Linked DNA regions of Azospirillum sp. TSH100. Each later gene encodes a partner of the first gene's protein in a complex. Links are inferred from orthologs where the notes say so. Each region holds a gene or a part of one and is shown on either strand. Other genes may lie near its edges. The genes, in order: trxB and trxA.

Region 1 (8,123 bases):
TTCCAACCGATCGTGCAATTGCGGTCCGGCCGCTGCCATGGCTATGAGGCGCTGCTGCGCGGGTTCGAGCGCACCGGCTTCGCCAATGCGGGCGAGCTGCTGGACGCCGCCGAGGCCGCCGGCCTGCTGGCGACGGTGGAGACGGCGCTGCACGCCAAGGCGGTCGCGGCATACCGCGCCTTGCCGGGCTGGAACGAGGCGAAGCTGTTCCTGAACCTGGATGCCCGGCTGATCGGCCGGCCCGACTCGCCCTGGATGGCCCGCGATCCGGCGGCGTCGCGCAACAGCGGCATCGTGCTGGAGCTGTCGGAAAGCCGGCCGGTGTCCAGCGGCGTCGCGGTGGACGCGGCGGTCGACCGCTACCGCCAGAGCGGGGCCGGCATCGCCATCGACGATTTCGGCGTCGGTCATTCCGGCCTGCGCACGCTGTACGAGGCGCGGCCGGACTATGTGAAGATCGACCGCTTCTTCATCGCCGGCATCGACGGGGATGCGCGCAAGCGGGCGCTGGTGGCGGCGCTCGCCGGCCATGCCCATGCGCTGGGCATCCAGATCGTGGCGGAGGGGGTGGAGACGGTCACCGAGTTCTACACCTGCCGCGATCTCGGCTGCGATTTCGCCCAGGGCTTCCTGATTGCCCGGCCGCGCGTCGATCTGACCGCTTTACCGAACCGCTATCCGGTGGTCGAGGATCTCAACCGCAAGGACCGGCGCCAGCCCAGCGAATCGCACCGCCGCCTGTCGGAGGTGATCGAGCGGCTGCCGCCGCTGCGGGTCGAGTCGCGCAAGACCGAGCTGCTGGATTATTTCCGCCGTGACGGCAGCGCCGCCATCGCCCCGATCGTCGACCAGCATGACCGGCCGCTCGGCCTGATCCGCGAACGCGACCTGAAGCGCTTCGTCTATTCGCGCTTCGGCGGGGAGCTGCTGCGCAATCGCGGCCTGGGCAATGGTCTGGACGATCTGGTCATCCGCTCGCCGGTCTGCGACATCTCCACCCCGCTCGACCGGGTGATCGAGGCGTTCTCCACCGAGTCGGCCGCCGACGGGATCGTCATCGTCGAGGGCGGCGCCTATGCCGGCGTGCTGTCGAGCGGCGCCCTGCTGCGGCTGGTGCATGAACGCAATCTGGCGATGGCGACCGACCAGAATCCGCTGACCCGGTTGCCCGGCAACGCGGCGATCCAGCGCCACATCGAAGCGGCGCTGGCCGACTCAGGCAGCGGCCATGTGCTGGCCTATCTGGATTTCGACAACTTCAAGCCGTTCAACGACAATTTTGGCTTTCGCCAAGGTGACCGCGCCATCCTGATGTTCAGCGAGCGGCTGAAGGCCTGGACCGGCAGCGCCGGGGCGGTCATCGACGCCGATGCCTTCGCTGGCCATATCGGCGGCGACGATTTCTTCCTGGGCATCAGCGGCGGCGAGGAAAGCGAGGTGCTGGCCCGGCTGACCGAACTGTTGGCGCTGTTCCGCTCCGACGCCGAGAGCCTGTACGACGTGGAAACGCGGGTCAGCGGTGGCTTCCTGGCGAAGGACCGTTACGGGGCGGTGCGGCGCTTCCCGCTGCTGGCGGCCAGCGGGGTGGCGGTGGTGATCCCCTCTGGAAGCCATGGCCTGACCCCCGACGCCATCAACGCCGCCATCGCCGACCACAAGGCCGCCGCCAAGGGGGCGGAGGACAAGCTGTGCGTGGTGCGGCTGTCGTGAGAGCTGCTACGGCGCCCCCTCACGCATAATCCCGGAAGCTCTCCGCCGTGGCGCGGTCGTAGCCTTGGCTGGCGCGCAGAAGCTGCAACGTATAGGGCTCGCGCGCCGCACCCCGGCGCAGTTCCTCCACGCTCATCTCCTCCACCAGACGGCCACGGTTCATCACCGCCAGCCGGTCGCACAGATTGGCGACGACGGCGAGGTTGTGGGTGACCAGCACCAGGGTCAGGCCATGCTCCGCCCGCAACCGGCGCAGCAGGTTCAGGATCTCCGCCTGCACCGACACGTCGAGAGCCGAGGTCGGCTCGTCCAGCAGCAGGACGCGCGGCTCCAGCACCAGGGCGCGGGCGATGGCGACGCGCTGGCGCTGGCCGCCGGAGAGCTGGTGCGGGTAGCGGAACCGGAAGGCGGGGCCGAGCCCGACATCGCGCAGCACCCGGTCGATGCGCCCGTCGGCGTCGCCCAGGCCGTGGATGGCGATGGGTTCCGCCAGGATGCGGTCCACCGTGTGGCGCGGGTGCAGCGAGCCGTAGGGGTCCTGGAACACCATCTGGCAGTGCTTGTAGAAGCCCTTTTGCCTCTTCGGTCCCTGCTCCGTGCCGGCGACGGCGATGCGACCGGTCCAGTCGTCGTTCAGGCCGCTGACGGCGCGCAGGACCGTCGATTTGCCGGAGCCCGATTCGCCGACGAGGCCGAAGCTCTCTCCCTCGCGCACCGACAGGGTGACGCCGTCCACCGCGGTGACGGCGTCGCCGCCCTGGCCGAAGCGGACACGCAGGTCCTGGATGTCGATCATCATCCTTTACGCCTCCAACCAGGCCGGATCGCGGCTCAGCACCGGCAGGTCGCCGGGCGGCTCGTCGATCCGCGGCAGGCTGGCCAGCAGGCCGCGGGTGTAGGGGTGCTGCGCCGCGTGCAGGTCCGACGCGCGGCAGCTCTCCACCACCCGGCCGGCATACATGATCAGGATGCGGTCGCAGAAGGAGGCGACGAGGTTCAGGTCGTGGCTGACGAAGATCATGCCCATGCCGCGCTGGGAACAGAGGTCGTCGAGGATCGCCAGCACCTGCATCTGCACGGTGACGTCGAGCGCCGAGGTCGGCTCGTCGGCGATCAGCAGGTCGGGGTCGGGGATCAGCATCATCGCGATCATGATGCGCTGGCCCATGCCGCCCGACACCTCGTGCGGGTAGCGGTCATAGACCCGCTCCGGGTCGCGGATGCGCACGGCGGCCAGCATCTCCAGCGCGCGGCGCCTGGCCTCTGCCGCGCCGGCCTTGCTGTGGACGCGGTAGGCCTCGGCGATCTGGCGGCCGACGGTCATCACCGGGTTGAGCGAGTATTTGGGGTCCTGCATCACCATGGCGATGCGGCGGCCGCGGATGTCGCGCATGCGTTTGGGCGATGCCGCCAGCAGATCCTCGCCGTTGAAGGCCAGCCGGTCGGCGCTGACCCGGCCCGGCGAAGGGACGAGGCGCAGGATGGAGCGGCCGGTCATCGACTTGCCGGAGCCCGACTCGCCGACGATGCCCAGCTTTTCCCGCCCGAGCGTGAAGGCGACGCCGCGCACCGCCTCGGTCATGCCGGTGCGGGTCGGGAAGGCGACGCGCAGGTTGGAGACGTCCAGCAGGGGGGTGTCGTCCGCCGTCATTTTATCGGCCATGGCTCAGTCCCCCTTCGGGTCCAGCACGTCGCGCAGACCGTCGCCCAGCAGGTTGAAGCCCAGGCTGACGATGAAGATGGCAAGGCCGGGCATGGCGGCGACCCACCATTGCTCCAGCACATATTGCCGGCCGCTGGCGATCATCGCCCCCCATTCCGGCAGCGGCGGCTGGGCGCCGAGGCCGAGGAAGCCGAGACCGGCGGCGGTCAGGATCACGCCGGCCATGTCCAGCGTCGTCCGCACGATCAGCGAGGCGACGCACAGCGGCATGATGTGGCCGAGGATGATGCGCAGGCTGGACGCTCCTTGCAGCCGGGCGGCGCTGATGAAGTCGGCGCGGCGGACGGTCAGCGTCTCCGCCCGCGCGATGCGGGCATAGGGCGGCCAGGAGGTGATGGCGATGGCGATCACCGCATTCTCGATGCCGGGGCCGAGTGCGGCGACGAAGGCGAGCGCCAGGATCAGCTTGGGGAAGGCGAGTGCGATGTCGGTGATGCGCATCAGCACCGTGTCGACCCAGCCGCCGAAATAGCCGGCGGCCGTGCCGATCACCAAACCGGCCAGCGGCGCCGTCGCCGCCACCAGCCCGACGATCATCAGTGTCAGCCGCGCGCCATGGATCAGGCGGGACAGGATGTCGCGGCCGAAGGAGTCGGTGCCCAGCCAGTGGCCGGGACCGGGCGGCAGCAGCCGGGCGCTCAGATCCTGGGCATAGGGATGGTGGGGCGCCAGCAGCGGGGCGAGTGCGGCGACGACGATCAGGGCCAGCACGATCAGCAGCCCGGCGACGGCCAGCCGGTTGCGGCGGAAGGCGGTCCAGCCGGCCCAGGCGCGGCCCAGCCGGGCCTGGGCGCGGGACTGCGGAGTGTCGGTGGTCAGCCAGTCCCGCCAGCCGGCGGATGGGGGGGCAGTGCGCGCGGTCATCGGGCCCGGGGATCCAGAAGGCGGTAGAGCAGGTCGGACAGCAGGTTCAGCGCGATGAAGACCGCGCCGACCACCAGCGTCCCGCCCAGCACCGCGTTCATGTCGGCGCTGAGCAGCGAATTGGTGATGTAGAGGCCGAGACCGGGCCAGGCGAACACCGTCTCGGTCAGCACCGACCCCTCCAGCAGGCTGGCATAGGACAGGGCGATGACGGTGATCAGTGGCACCGTGATGTTGCGCAGGGCATGGCCCCAAACGACGCGGGTCTCCGACAGGCCCTTGACCCGGGCGGTGGTGATGTATTCCTGGCGCAGCTGGTCCAGCATGAAGCCGCGCGTCATCCGCGCGATGTAGGCGACGCAATAGAGACCGAGGATCGCCGAGGGCAGCACCAGATGATGCAGCGCGTTCCAGAATATGTCGGTTTCGCCGGCCAGCAGGGCGTCCACCGTGACGAGGCCGGTCACCGGATCGACCATCCCCTCATAGAAGACGTCGACGCGCCCCGGTCCCGGCGCCCAGTCCAGCCGGGCGTAGAACAGCAGCAGCGCCATCAGCCCGAGCCAGAAGATCGGCACCGAATGGCCGAACAGACCGAGCAGGCGGATGGTGTGGTCTGGCCAGCGCCCGCGGTTGGTGGCGGCGAACACCCCGGCGGGGATGCCCAGCACAGCACCGACGATGGCGGCGACCGTCGCCAGTTCCAGCGTCGCCGGGAAGACGCGCAGCACATCCTCCAGCACCGGGCGGGAGGTCAGTACCGAGGTGCCGAGGTCGCCTTGCAGCACGTCGCCGACATAGCGCAGGAACTGCTGCCACAGCGGCTGGTCGAGGCCGAGCTGGGTGCGCATATGCGCATAGCTTTCGGCGCTGGCCCGGTCGCCGAGCGCCGACAGCACCGGATCGATCGGCACGACGCGGCCGATCAGGAACGTGACCAGCAGCAGGCCCAGCAGGGTGGCGGCCACCGTGACCAGCAGGGTCAGGCCGCGTTTCAGCGTAGGCAAGAGGACTCCCTCGCGATTGGATACGCAAGGGAGCCAGACTCGGCGCTTTGTGCAAGCGCCGTCAAGCACATATGGCTATATGCAGAGGCGATTGCCGCGGGTGCCCCCTCGGCTCACCAAGTCCCCGCCGGGCTGGGATCGCCATGGGCGCCGGCGGCCGGCTCGTGGTGGGCGAGCCAGCGTTCGGCCTCCAGGGCGGCCATGCAGCCCATGCCGGCGGCGGTGACCGCCTGGCGGTACACCTTGTCCTTCACGTCGCCGGCGGCGAAGACGCCGGGGATGTTGGTGGCGGTCGAATCGGGCACCGTGACGATGTAGCCCGATTCGTCCATCTCCACCTTGCCCTGGAAGATGCCGGTCGCCGGCACATGGCCGATGGCGACGAAGACGCCCGCCACCGGGATCACGCGCTCGTCGCCCGACTTGACGTTCTTGACGCGGACGCCGGTGACGGCGCGCGGGTTGCCCGTGGTTCCGTCGCCCTCGCCGACGATCTCCTCGACCGTGCTGTCCCACACCACCTCGATCTTCGGGTGGCGGAACAGGCGGTCCTGCATGATGCGTTCGGCGCGGAAGCTGTCGCGGCGGTGGATGACCGTGACCTTGGACGCGTGGTTGGTCAGGTACAGTGCCTCCTCGACCGCGGAGTTGCCGCCGCCGACGACCGCCACCTCCTTGCCACGGAAGAAGAAGCCGTCGCAGGTGGCGCAGGCCGACACGCCGAAGCCGCGATAGATTTCCTCGGTCGAGATGCCGAGCCAGCGCGCCTGGGCGCCCGTGGCGATGATGACGCTGTCGGCGGTGTAGGTGTCACCGCTGTCGCCCTTGCAGACGAAGGGGCGCTTGGTGAAGTCGACGTCGGTGATCAGGTCGAACACCATCTTCGTGCCGACATGCTCCGCCTGCTTCTGCATCTGCTCCATCAGCCAGGGGCCCTGGATCGGATCGGCGAAGCCGGGGAAATTCTCCACATCGGTGGTGATCATCAGCTGGCCGCCCGGCTGCATGCCCTGGACCATCAACGGCTCCAGATTGGCGCGCGCGGCATAGATGGCGGCGGTGTAGCCGGCCGGGCCGGCGCCGATGATGAGGACCTTGGTGTGGTGCGTGGTGGCCATGGGTCTGATCCCGCAGTGTATCGGCGAAGGACGGTGTGCGTGTTGGAACGGTTCTAGAAACCGAACATATGGTCGAGGCTGAAGGCGCTGTCACCGGCCGCAAGGCAGCCATGGTAGCCGAACAGGCGGCAGCTGGTGTCACGGATCAGCACATAGGCGTGGTCGCCCGCCGCCAGACGTTCCGCTTCCGTAAACATCTCGTGATAGCGCCAGAAGCGTGAGCCGCCGCAGGGGATCGCCAGCCGCTTGCGCGCCACTTCGACGCCGTCGCGCCGCACCAGCACGAGGCTGGTGTCGGAGGTGGCATGCCACTGGGTCGAGGCAGGGTAGACGAGGTGGCAGAGCGTGTCCCACGGGTCGGTGCCCAGCCGCAGGAACAGGCGGGTCGACAGGCCGGGCGGGCGGCCATGGTAGCTCTGCGGTTCGTCGCGGTAGACCATCGCCATGTTGAACATGTGGCTGCCGAAGCTGGTCTCCGCCACGTGGCCGGTCGTTATGTCTTCGTAACGGACCAGCGCGTGCAGCCAGCCATCGGCAATCGTTCCGGATTCGAAATCATAGACCAGCTCGACATGGCCCCAGCCGTCCGCAACGCTCTTGTCGGCAACCAGCCCGGTGACGTCCAGCGCCACGCTGTCGGAGCGCTTGAGGTTGCCGAAGCGGTGCTCGGCCACGGCGGCGCCGTTGCGGTCGTAGACCACCGCCTTCACCGGAAGCTCGGTCTGCGCCGTGCTCATCGGCGTCGGCAGCAGGGTGGTGCGCCAGCGGCCCATCGGCAGCAGCGGCGCCGGCAGGATGTGGCCCTTGCCCACCACGCCCTTGTCCACCGCCCCGCCGGTCAGCAGCGGCAGCCTGGGGTCCGGCTTCAGGTCGGTGCGCTCGACATTGGCGTGGGCCATGCGGCGGCGGCCGTCGGCGGCGAGGATCTCGTAGCGCGGGCGGACGAAATGCTTGCCGGCCTGCACCTCGAACTGCTGGGGCCAACGCGCCTCGGGGAACAGGCTGGCGACGTCCAGCTCGATGGTGGCGAAGGCCGGGACCACCTGGTCGAGCGTGCGGATGTCCGGCGACCCCATCAGGTTCAGGCCGACGGCGCCGGCCGGGATCGGGGTCGGGTGACTGTTCTGGATCCACAACGACACGCGCTCGCCCTCGCGCGGGCGGGGAGGCCGGCATAGAGGTCGGCCGGCCAGGCGTTGGCGTCATGGGTGCAGGACAGCACGGTGTCGTCGTCGCCATAGGTGTCGAGCGCGTATTTCACCACGTCATGCCCGGCGGCGCCGATGACGTGCAGGAACAGCGACCCGCAGAAGGGCGACAGGTTGAAGCGCTCGCGCACCAGCCGGCTGTCGATCACCACGGTGCCGTCGGTCGGCGGCATCGGCTCCGTCCAGTCGGCGATCGGGCGGCCCTCGCCATCGAACAGGCAGGCCCACAGCCGGGTGCCCTTGGCGCCGTAGCGCGGCCAGTAGTTGGCCGACACCACGCGGGTGTGGTGGCCGTCGCCGTCGCGGAACCAGGCGAAGTTGGTCGCCCAGTTGAACTTCGACAGGTAATGGCCCGGATCGTTCAGCATGTCTTCCGGCACGCGCATGGCGTCCAGCGAGACGACACCGGCCTGCTTCGGGATCAGATGGGCGATGTGGCCTTCCAGCCGCTGCGAATCGAAGGCGACCACGAAGACGGTGCGGGCGCCGCTGG
Region 2 (7,970 bases), 240 kb from region 1 along the record:
GGATGGCGGTGCAGGCTGCCTGGAAATGGCACAGCAGGGCGCGTAGCAGCGGGTGCGACTCGCGCACCGCCGGTCCGCCCGAACCGACATGCTCGCGGACATGACGCAGGAACACGTCGTAGCGGCGCTTGACGTTCAGCCCGTAGAGCGGGGCGAACCAGGCCAGCAGCTGCGACTGGTCGCGGAAAGGCAGACCGAGATCGCGCACCCGGCGGACGAAGCCGACCATCAGCGCCGACTGGCAATCCACTTCCGCCGAGCGCGGGTCACCGGCGCCCTGCATCTCCCCTATCCGCATTTCATCGATGTCGCGGCGCATGCGCTCGGTCAGCGGCACCAGCACCTCGTTGTGCTCCAGCAGGGCGCGGACGAAGCCCAGCAGATCGCCGTCGATCGGCGCCTTGCGGCCGAGATACTGGGTGCGCAGCCTCGCGTCGTGCAGTGCCTCGTCATTGGCCAGCGCCAGGAACCGGTCGGTCAGCTTCCGGTCGGCGGCCATGGCGTAGAGGAAGTCCAGCGCCTCCTTGCGCATCAGCTCCCGCATCACCATCGCGTCAGGGCTGGCCAGAACGGCGTCCAGCATCGCTTCGCGCGACAACTCGTCCAGGCGGCTCTGCACCTCCGCCGCCAGTCCCGGGAAGGCGTAGCGGGTCAGCGCCGCCCAGATGCCACCCATGTCCACCCGCTGGACCAGCGCCGGCACCGACTCGGCCGAACGGTAGAGGATGGGGTCGTCGACCAGGAAGGGCTCGAACAGGCTGGTGAAGAGCCGTCGCGCCTTCATCGGCCTCAAGCGGTTGAAATGATCGACCAGCGCATCGCGCAGATGCCGCGCCCGCTCGCCGTTCGGACTGGGGGTCCCTTCGACCGCGTCCAGCACCGACCGGATGGCGTGCATGGGAATGCGTGCGACGACCTCGTCCATCTGGCGGCGGAAGGCGGCGGCATCCACACCGTCGCCGCCCGGCGATGGGCTTGCGGCTGGAGCGGAGAGGGTGGCCGTCGGCGTGCTGTTCATGCGCACAACACCTCACGGGATGGTCGTCGCCTGGACGCTTATGATCCCGGGAGATTATTAAATATCTTTTGCTAATTCCACGCGAGTCTTCGGCTTTTATTGTGATTATCGGAATATGTCATGGAATTGCTTTGTTACCTTAGCTTTACCTATTGCCCTGATCTTGGCTGGAGCCCCGCAGCCAGTTGGGCCTCCAGCCCGGCGCGATAGTCCGGGTAGGTCAGGGAAACGCCGAGCTGGCGCTTGATGCGGTCGTTCTTCACCCGTCGGCAATCGGCATAGAAGCTGGCGGCCATCGGCGACATTTCCGCCTGATCGAACGGCACCAGCGGCGGCGGCTCCACCCCCAGCAAGCGGCAGGCATACTCCACCACCTCGTGCGACGGGCTGGGCAGATCGTCGGCGACGTTGTAGATGGCGCCCAGCGTCGGCCGCGCCATCGACGCGCGCAGCGTGTTGGCGATGTCGTCGACATGAATGCGGCAGAAGACCTGACCCGGCTTGTCGACCCGCTTGGCGATGCCGTCGCGCACGGAATCGATGGCGCTGCGGCCGGGCCCATAGATTCCGGCGAGCCGGAACAGATGCATCGGCACGCCATACTGGCGGTACAGGTTCAGCCAGCCGCGTTCCGCCTCCACCCTACGCTTCTGCCGCTCGCCGGTCGGCTTCAGCCAGGACGCCTCGCTGACCCACTCGCCGCCGGTGTCACCATAGACGCCGGTCGTCGACAGATAGCCGGCCCAGTCCAGCGTGCGCAGGTCGGCCAGATCGCGGGCATGCTGGTCCAGCACCGGGTCGCCCTTGCCGTCGGGCGGGATGCTGACCAGCAGATGGGTGGTGCCGGCCAGCGCCGCGGCAGCGTCGGCCAGCGGCCGGCCGCGGTCGAACAGGAAGGCTTCGATGCCCTGGGCCTCCAGCTCCGCCTTCTTCTCCTCGCTGCGGCAGGTGGCGGCGACGCGCCATCCCTCGGCGCGCAGCCTGTCGGCGAAGACGCGGGCGCTGTAGCCGAGGCCGAAGACGAACAGGCGGGGATCGGTCATCACGGGCGGTTCCGGTTGGGGCGGGGGCGGCGAACTGTGCAACAGCGGGAACGGGCCTGCGGGCTTGCGCCCCGCCCGGCGATGGCGGAGTGTAAAGGCACCATGACCCGACGCAATCCCTACCTTTCCGCCGCTTCCCTTTCCGCCGCGCTGGCGATGGGGCTTTTCGCAGTCCTTCCGGCCCCCCTGTCGGCGGCCCAGGCCACTGCTCCGGCTGCCACTGCTCCGGCTACCACCGCTCCTGCCGCCGGCGCCTCGTCAGCTCTCGACCGCAATCGCGAGCTTCAGGCCTGCGCCGCCAAGGCGGAGGCCAATCCCGACGGCGCCCGCGCCGACGCCAAACGCTGGCAGGAGCAGGGCGGCGGCGACTCCGCGAAGCTCTGCGAGGCGCTGGCGCTGTTCCATGCCGGCGACTTCAAGGCCGCCGGTACCCAGCTGGAGGCGCTGGTGCCGACACTGGGCAAGGACGATCCCAGGGCCTCCGCCTCGCTGCTCGGCCGCGCCGGCTGGGCGTGGCTGCGCGCCGGCGACCAGGCGCGGGCGGAGCGGCTCTACAGCGCGGCACTCGACAAGACGCCGGGCGACGTCGACCTGCTGATCGACCGCGCCTTCGCCCGGGCGGAGGGGGAGCGCTTCTGGGACGCCATCGCCGATCTGGACGCGGCACTGACGCGCGATCCAAAGCGGGCCGACGCCTATCTTTACCGGGCGAGCGCCCACAAGGCGCTGTCCAACTACCGGCAGGCGTTGGCCGACATCGACTCCGCGCTGGAACTCAAGCCCGGCGATCCGGAGGCGATCCTGCTGCGCGGCAACGTCAAGGCGCTGGGCGGCAATCTGGTGGCTGCGCGTGATGACTGGTCGCTGGCCCGCCGCGTCGCCCCCGACAGCGAATGGGGCCGCGCCGCCGCCGACAACCTCGCCCGCACGGCGGAAGTGGCAGGGGCGACAGGTAAGGATAAGGCGGAGAAGAAGGTGCAGTGAGGGGCTGACGTCGTCTCAAATCATCATCCCCAACGAAAAAGCCCCGCCATGGTGACCACGGGCGGGGCTTTTCCTTACCTGGACCTGTCGGACCGCTTACAGCGCCGATTCGACCCACTGGAACAGCGCGCCCTTGGGCAGGGCGCCGATCTTGGTGGCGGCGACGCTGCCGCCCTTGAACAGCATTAGCGTCGGGATGCCGCGCACGCCGTACTTGTTCGGGGTGCCGGGGTTCTCGTCGATGTTCAGCTTGGCAACGGTGACCTTGCCGTCATACTCGCCGGCCAGCTCGTCGAGCGCCGGGGCGATCATCTTGCAGGGGCCGCACCATTCCGCCCAGAAATCGACCAGGACCGGGCCGTCGGCCTTCAGGACGTCCTGCTCGAAGCTGTCGTCGGTAACCTTGATGGTGGTGCTCATGTGACCTCGTGCTGGATTCGGAAGCGCCGCGGACCGGTTGTGAAAGGCCGGCGGCCATCGCCCCGTCAGTGGAATTGAGCAAAATGTAGGGCGGAGGCGCCCGGCCGGTCAAGTCACCCCATCTTTCGGGTGATCCGCCGGCCGCTGCTCATCCAACCCTTGGTGCCAGTCCGGCAGCCGCCGCGTCCAGCACCGACGGCGGCAGCTCCATGGTGTAGGGGCCGTCGGTCCACAGCAGCACGCAGCGCACCCGCCGCCCCGGATAGACCGCGCGCAACGCCTCGCGGTAGGCCACCATCTGGCGCCGGTAAACCATTGGCACGTCTTCCAGATCCCGCGGCGGCGGCCTGTTGGTCTTGTAGTCGACGATCCACACCGTATCGCCGGCCAGCGCCAGCCGGTCGATGCGGCCGGCCAATGCCCGGCTGCCGTCGCCCAGTGCCACCACGCCGACCAGCGGCACCTCCGCCCGCGAGTCCGGGCCGAACAGATGCGCGAACTCCGCATGGCTCAGCACCGCCAGCGTCTCCCGCGCGATGGCGTCCTGCTGTTCCGGCGTCAGCTTGTGCGCCGGGCGGGCGAGGAAGCGGCGGCAGGCGGCTTCCCGCGCCGCCTCGGCAAGGTTGGGCAGCGTCTGCAACAACCGGTGGACCAGCAAGCCGCGGCGGAAGCGCTGGCCGTCATCGGTGCCCAGTGGCGAGCGCACCGCCGGTTCCTCGCCGTCCGGCCGGGATGGCGTGAGCGGGCGCGACGGCTCCGGCTCGCCCGGCGGCGGCTCGGCGATCCAGGGCGGCGGCGGCTCGGTGGCGGTGCTCTCCTCCTCCTCGACATGGCGGGGCACCACGGCGGTCTGGGCGCCGACCAGCCGCCAGCCCTCTCCCGCCCAGCCGTCGGGGCAGAGGCCGGTGAAGTCGAAGGGGTGCGGCACGCCGTTGTCGCGCATCGCCTCCTCGACCAGCCGGTACCAGCACTCGTCGGACGGCTCGCGCTTGCCCTGGTGGCCGCAGATGTAGAGCCGGTCCTCCGCCCGCGTCAGCGCGACATAGAGCAGCCGGCGGTATTCCTGGTCGCGCCGCCGGTTGGCCCGTGCCCGCGCTTCGGCGCACAGCCCGTCCTCCTGGGACCGGCGGGCGGCGAACAGCGGCACCGGGCAGTCGTCGTCCGGCCACAGGATCGGCGGGCTCTGGGTCGGGCTGCCCAGCGTGTCGGGCAGGAAGACGATGGGCGCCTGCAACCCCTTGGAGCCGTGGACCGTCATGATCCGCACGGTGCCGCCGCCCTGTTCCAGCTCGCGCTTGATCTCGGCGTCGCTGGCCGCCAGCCAGGCGAGGAAGTTCTGCAAGGACGGCGGCTCGGTCTTCTCGAAGGCGAGGCAGACGGCCAGGAACTCCTCCAGCGGATCCTGCGCGTCGGGGCCAAGCCGCTTCAGGATCGCGCGGCGCCCCGACCTATCGTCGGCGGGGCAGGGCCGGTTCAGCAGCCCGGCGAACAGCTCGTAGGGGGCGGAGAAGTCGGTGCGCGCCAGCAGGTCGCCGAGATAGCGCCGGGCCGGGCGGAACTCCGGTTCGGTCTCCGCCAGCGCCACCAGCGAACGCCACAGCGTGCCGCGCCGGCCATGGGCGACGCGGAACAGCGCCTCCTCGCTCAAGCCCACCAGCGGCCCCTTCAGCACGGTGGCCAGCGTCAGATCGTCGTCGGGCAGCAGCAGGAAGTCGGACAGCGCCACCAGATCCATGACGGCGAGCTGTTCGGTCAGCACCATGCGGTCGACGCCGGCCACCGGCACGCCGCGGTCCTTCAGCGCGCGGACCAGCTCGGTGACGAAGGCGGTGCGGCGGCGGACCAGCACCATCACGTCGCCCGGCCGCACCGGCCGGCCCTTGGCCTCCAGCGTCTCGCCGCTGTCGATCCAGCGATGCACCGTCGCGGCGATCACCGAGGCGAGTCGGGCCGACGGCGAATCGGCGGACTCGCGCGCCACCGGCGGCGCCCAGGCCGGCGTCTCGACCGCCTCGGCCGGCTTCACCGGCGGCCACAGCTCGACCAGACCGGCCTGCCCGCGGCGGAAGGCACGGTGGCGGATGACCGGGCTGGCGTCCGACGCCACGCCGTCGCGGGCATGGTCGAGCGCGAAGACGGCGTCCACCGTCTCCAGCACCGCCGAGGTCGAGCGGAAGGAGATGTCGAGGTCGACCCCCGCCCATGTCCGTTGCGCCGACTCCGCCTTTTCCTGGAAATGGCGGCGCATGCGGGCGAATTCGGCCGGATCGGCGCGCTGGAAGCTGAAGATCGACTGCTTCTCGTCGCCCACCGCGAAGACGGTGCGGATCTTGCCGTCGGGCGCCGCCGCTTCCAGCTCGACGAAGAACTCACCTGCCAGCGAGGCGACGATGGCCCACTGGTCGGGGTTGGTGTCCTGCGCCTCGTCGATCAGGATATGGTCGAGGCCGCCGTCCAGCTTGTAGAGCACCCACGGCACGCGCGGCGCTTTGCCGTCGCCGCCGCTCAGCAGCCGGTTGGCCGCCAGGATCAGATCGTCGTAATCCAGCAGGGCGCGCGCCGCCTTGCGCTCGCGGTAGGCGTCCAGCATCGCCTGCGCCAGCGTCAGCAGCGCGGTGGTCGAGGCGGCGACCCCGGCGGCCTTCACCCGCCCCGAGATCTCGACCAGCCGCTCCGCCTCCTTCTGCAGGGACAAGAGCGCCTGCGGATAGGCGGTGGCCGGCTTCTTGGTCATCAGCGTCTTGCGCGGGCTGCCCTCGGCGGTCAGGAACAGCCGCTTGTAGGCCTCGAAGGCGCGAACCCGGCGGTCGGCGGCGTCCAGCCACTGCTGGATGGCGATGCCGCGTTCCTGGTCGCTGGCACTGCCGCCCGACAGCGCCCGGCAGGCCTCGCGCAGGGCCGGCGGCTCGCACTGGTCGTCGTGGCAGGCGTGGGCGAGGATCGTTTCCTCGGTCACGCCCGGCGGCACCTTCAGCGTGTCGTGGATGGCGTCGATCAGCCCGTCCAGCCCGTGGAATCGCTCGAACAGCTTCTCCACCTGCCCGCGCTGGCCGGCCAGTTCCGCCAGCAGCCCGGCGAAATCCTCGGCATTCAGTTCGCCGGTCAAGCGGCCCATGGCGCGGCCGAGCGGGCTGTCCGGCTCGGTCCGGCCGGCATGCAGCACGGCGTCGCGCGCCTCGGTCAGCAGCCCGTCGGCGGTGCGGTCGTCCATCACGTCGAAATGCGGCGCCAGCTCGGCTTCCAGCGGGAAGCGGCGCAGCAGCGACTGGCAGAAGGCGTGGATGGTCTGGATCTTCATACCGCCGGGGCAGTCCACCACCTGGGCGAACAGGCGGCGCGCGTTCAGCCGCGCCTCCATCGACGGCCGCTCGCCGCAGAGGTCGGCCAGCCGGTCCTCCAGCGCATCGTCGGGCAGGGTGGCCCACAGGCCGAGCGTCCGGTTGATGCGGATCGCCATCTCCGCCGCGGCGGCCTTGGTGAAGGTCAGGCAGAGGATGCGCGCCGGCGGCGTGCCCGACAGCATCAGCCGCAGCACCCGGTCGGTCAGCACCTTGGTCTTGCCGGAGCCGGCGGAGGCGCCGACCCACACCGACGCCGTCGGATCGGACGCCCGCCGCTGCGCCACGTTGGGATCGAGCGGCAGGCTGCGGGTGGACAGATCGGTCATGGTCATGCGGGGAGATTCCGACGCCGGGGCTTATCCCCTCTCCCCCCCGGGGAGAGGGTTAGGGTGAGGGGGATGCACCGCAGGATTTCCCCAAAGATCACGCCGCACCTCCCCCTCACCCCGACCCTCTCCCCGCCTTTCGGCGAAGCTGCGCTTCGCCTGTCGGCGCCGTAAGCCGAGCTTACGGCGGGGGGGAGAGGGGGAACTTCCCGAAGCCGAGTGCTTCCCATCATTCCCCCTCTCCGCCGCCCGACGACCATTCCTGCACGCGGGCGAGGTGCGCATAGTCGGTGTAGCGCGGCGCCATCGCCGGCCGTGGACGCGAGCGGTAAGGCGTCTCCGGGTCGTCGAACTGCGCGATCAGCGCCTCCAGACCGGCCCGTGCCTCTTCACCCAATACGGCCGGGTCCCCCTTCACCGGCTTTTCCTCGCCGGCCGGGTCGCCGCCGGACAGGCGCCAGAAGGTCAGCTCCGCCACCTCGCCCTTGTCCACCCCGCTGAACCCGCCGGCGGCGGCAATCGCGGCCTCCAGCGGCAGCTGCGGGGCGAAACCCAGCTCGATCTCCCGCGCGCTCGGCGGGGTGCCGGTCTTGTAGTCGATCACCACCAGCCCGTCGGGGCCGCGGTCGATGCGGTCGGCCTTGGCGGTCAGGGTGAAGGGGCCGCCGGGGCCGGACAGCTCCAGCCGCCCCGGCACCTCGGTCGCCAGCGGGCGCAGGCGGGGGCGGCGTTCGCGTTCCAGATCGACGAACCAGCCGGCCACCCGCTCGAAGCGCGGCCACCAGAAGGCCCAGACGTCGGGATGACTGCGCAGCAGCGGACCGAAACGTTCCCGCCC

The links.
Region 2: the proteins of trxB (region 1) and trxA are in contact, whole or in part, in a crystal structure (PDB 1F6M), measured with the Escherichia coli proteins. The link is inferred for Azospirillum sp. TSH100 from one-to-one orthologs.

Annotation. Positions count from the first base shown.
Region 1 is NZ_CP039634.1:1,284,549-1,292,671, forward strand. Bases 4,421-7,273 are described here. They hold trxB (thioredoxin-disulfide reductase), read right to left. Parts: upstream 6,423-7,273; coding sequence 5,418-6,422; downstream 4,421-5,417. Other genes in these bases: E6C72_RS06135 (ABC transporter permease), read right to left, coding at 4,421-5,304; E6C72_RS32690 (hypothetical protein), read right to left, coding at 6,476-7,273. Outside these bases: E6C72_RS06115 (GGDEF domain-containing protein), read left to right, coding at 1-1,710; E6C72_RS06120 (ABC transporter ATP-binding protein), read right to left, coding at 1,730-2,509; E6C72_RS06125 (ABC transporter ATP-binding protein), read right to left, coding at 2,513-3,373; nikC (nickel transporter permease), read right to left, coding at 3,377-4,297; more of E6C72_RS06135, read right to left, coding at 4,294-4,420; more of E6C72_RS32690, read right to left, coding at 7,274-7,564; E6C72_RS32695 (hypothetical protein), read right to left, coding at 7,504-8,123.
Region 2 is NZ_CP039634.1:1,049,152-1,057,121, forward strand. What follows is about bases 1,804-4,503. They hold trxA (thioredoxin TrxA), read right to left. Parts: upstream 3,466-4,503; coding sequence 3,142-3,465; downstream 1,804-3,141. Other genes in these bases: E6C72_RS05060 (SDR family oxidoreductase), read right to left, coding at 1,804-2,061; E6C72_RS05065 (hypothetical protein), read left to right, coding at 2,164-3,045; addA (double-strand break repair helicase AddA), read right to left, coding at 3,614-4,503. In the rest of the region: E6C72_RS05055 (hypothetical protein), read right to left, coding at 1-1,018; more of E6C72_RS05060, read right to left, coding at 1,168-1,803; more of addA, read right to left, coding at 4,504-7,138; double-strand break repair protein AddB, read right to left, coding at 7,362-7,970. UniProt on the Escherichia coli protein: Participates in various redox reactions through the reversible oxidation of its active center dithiol to a disulfide and catalyzes dithiol-disulfide exchange reactions.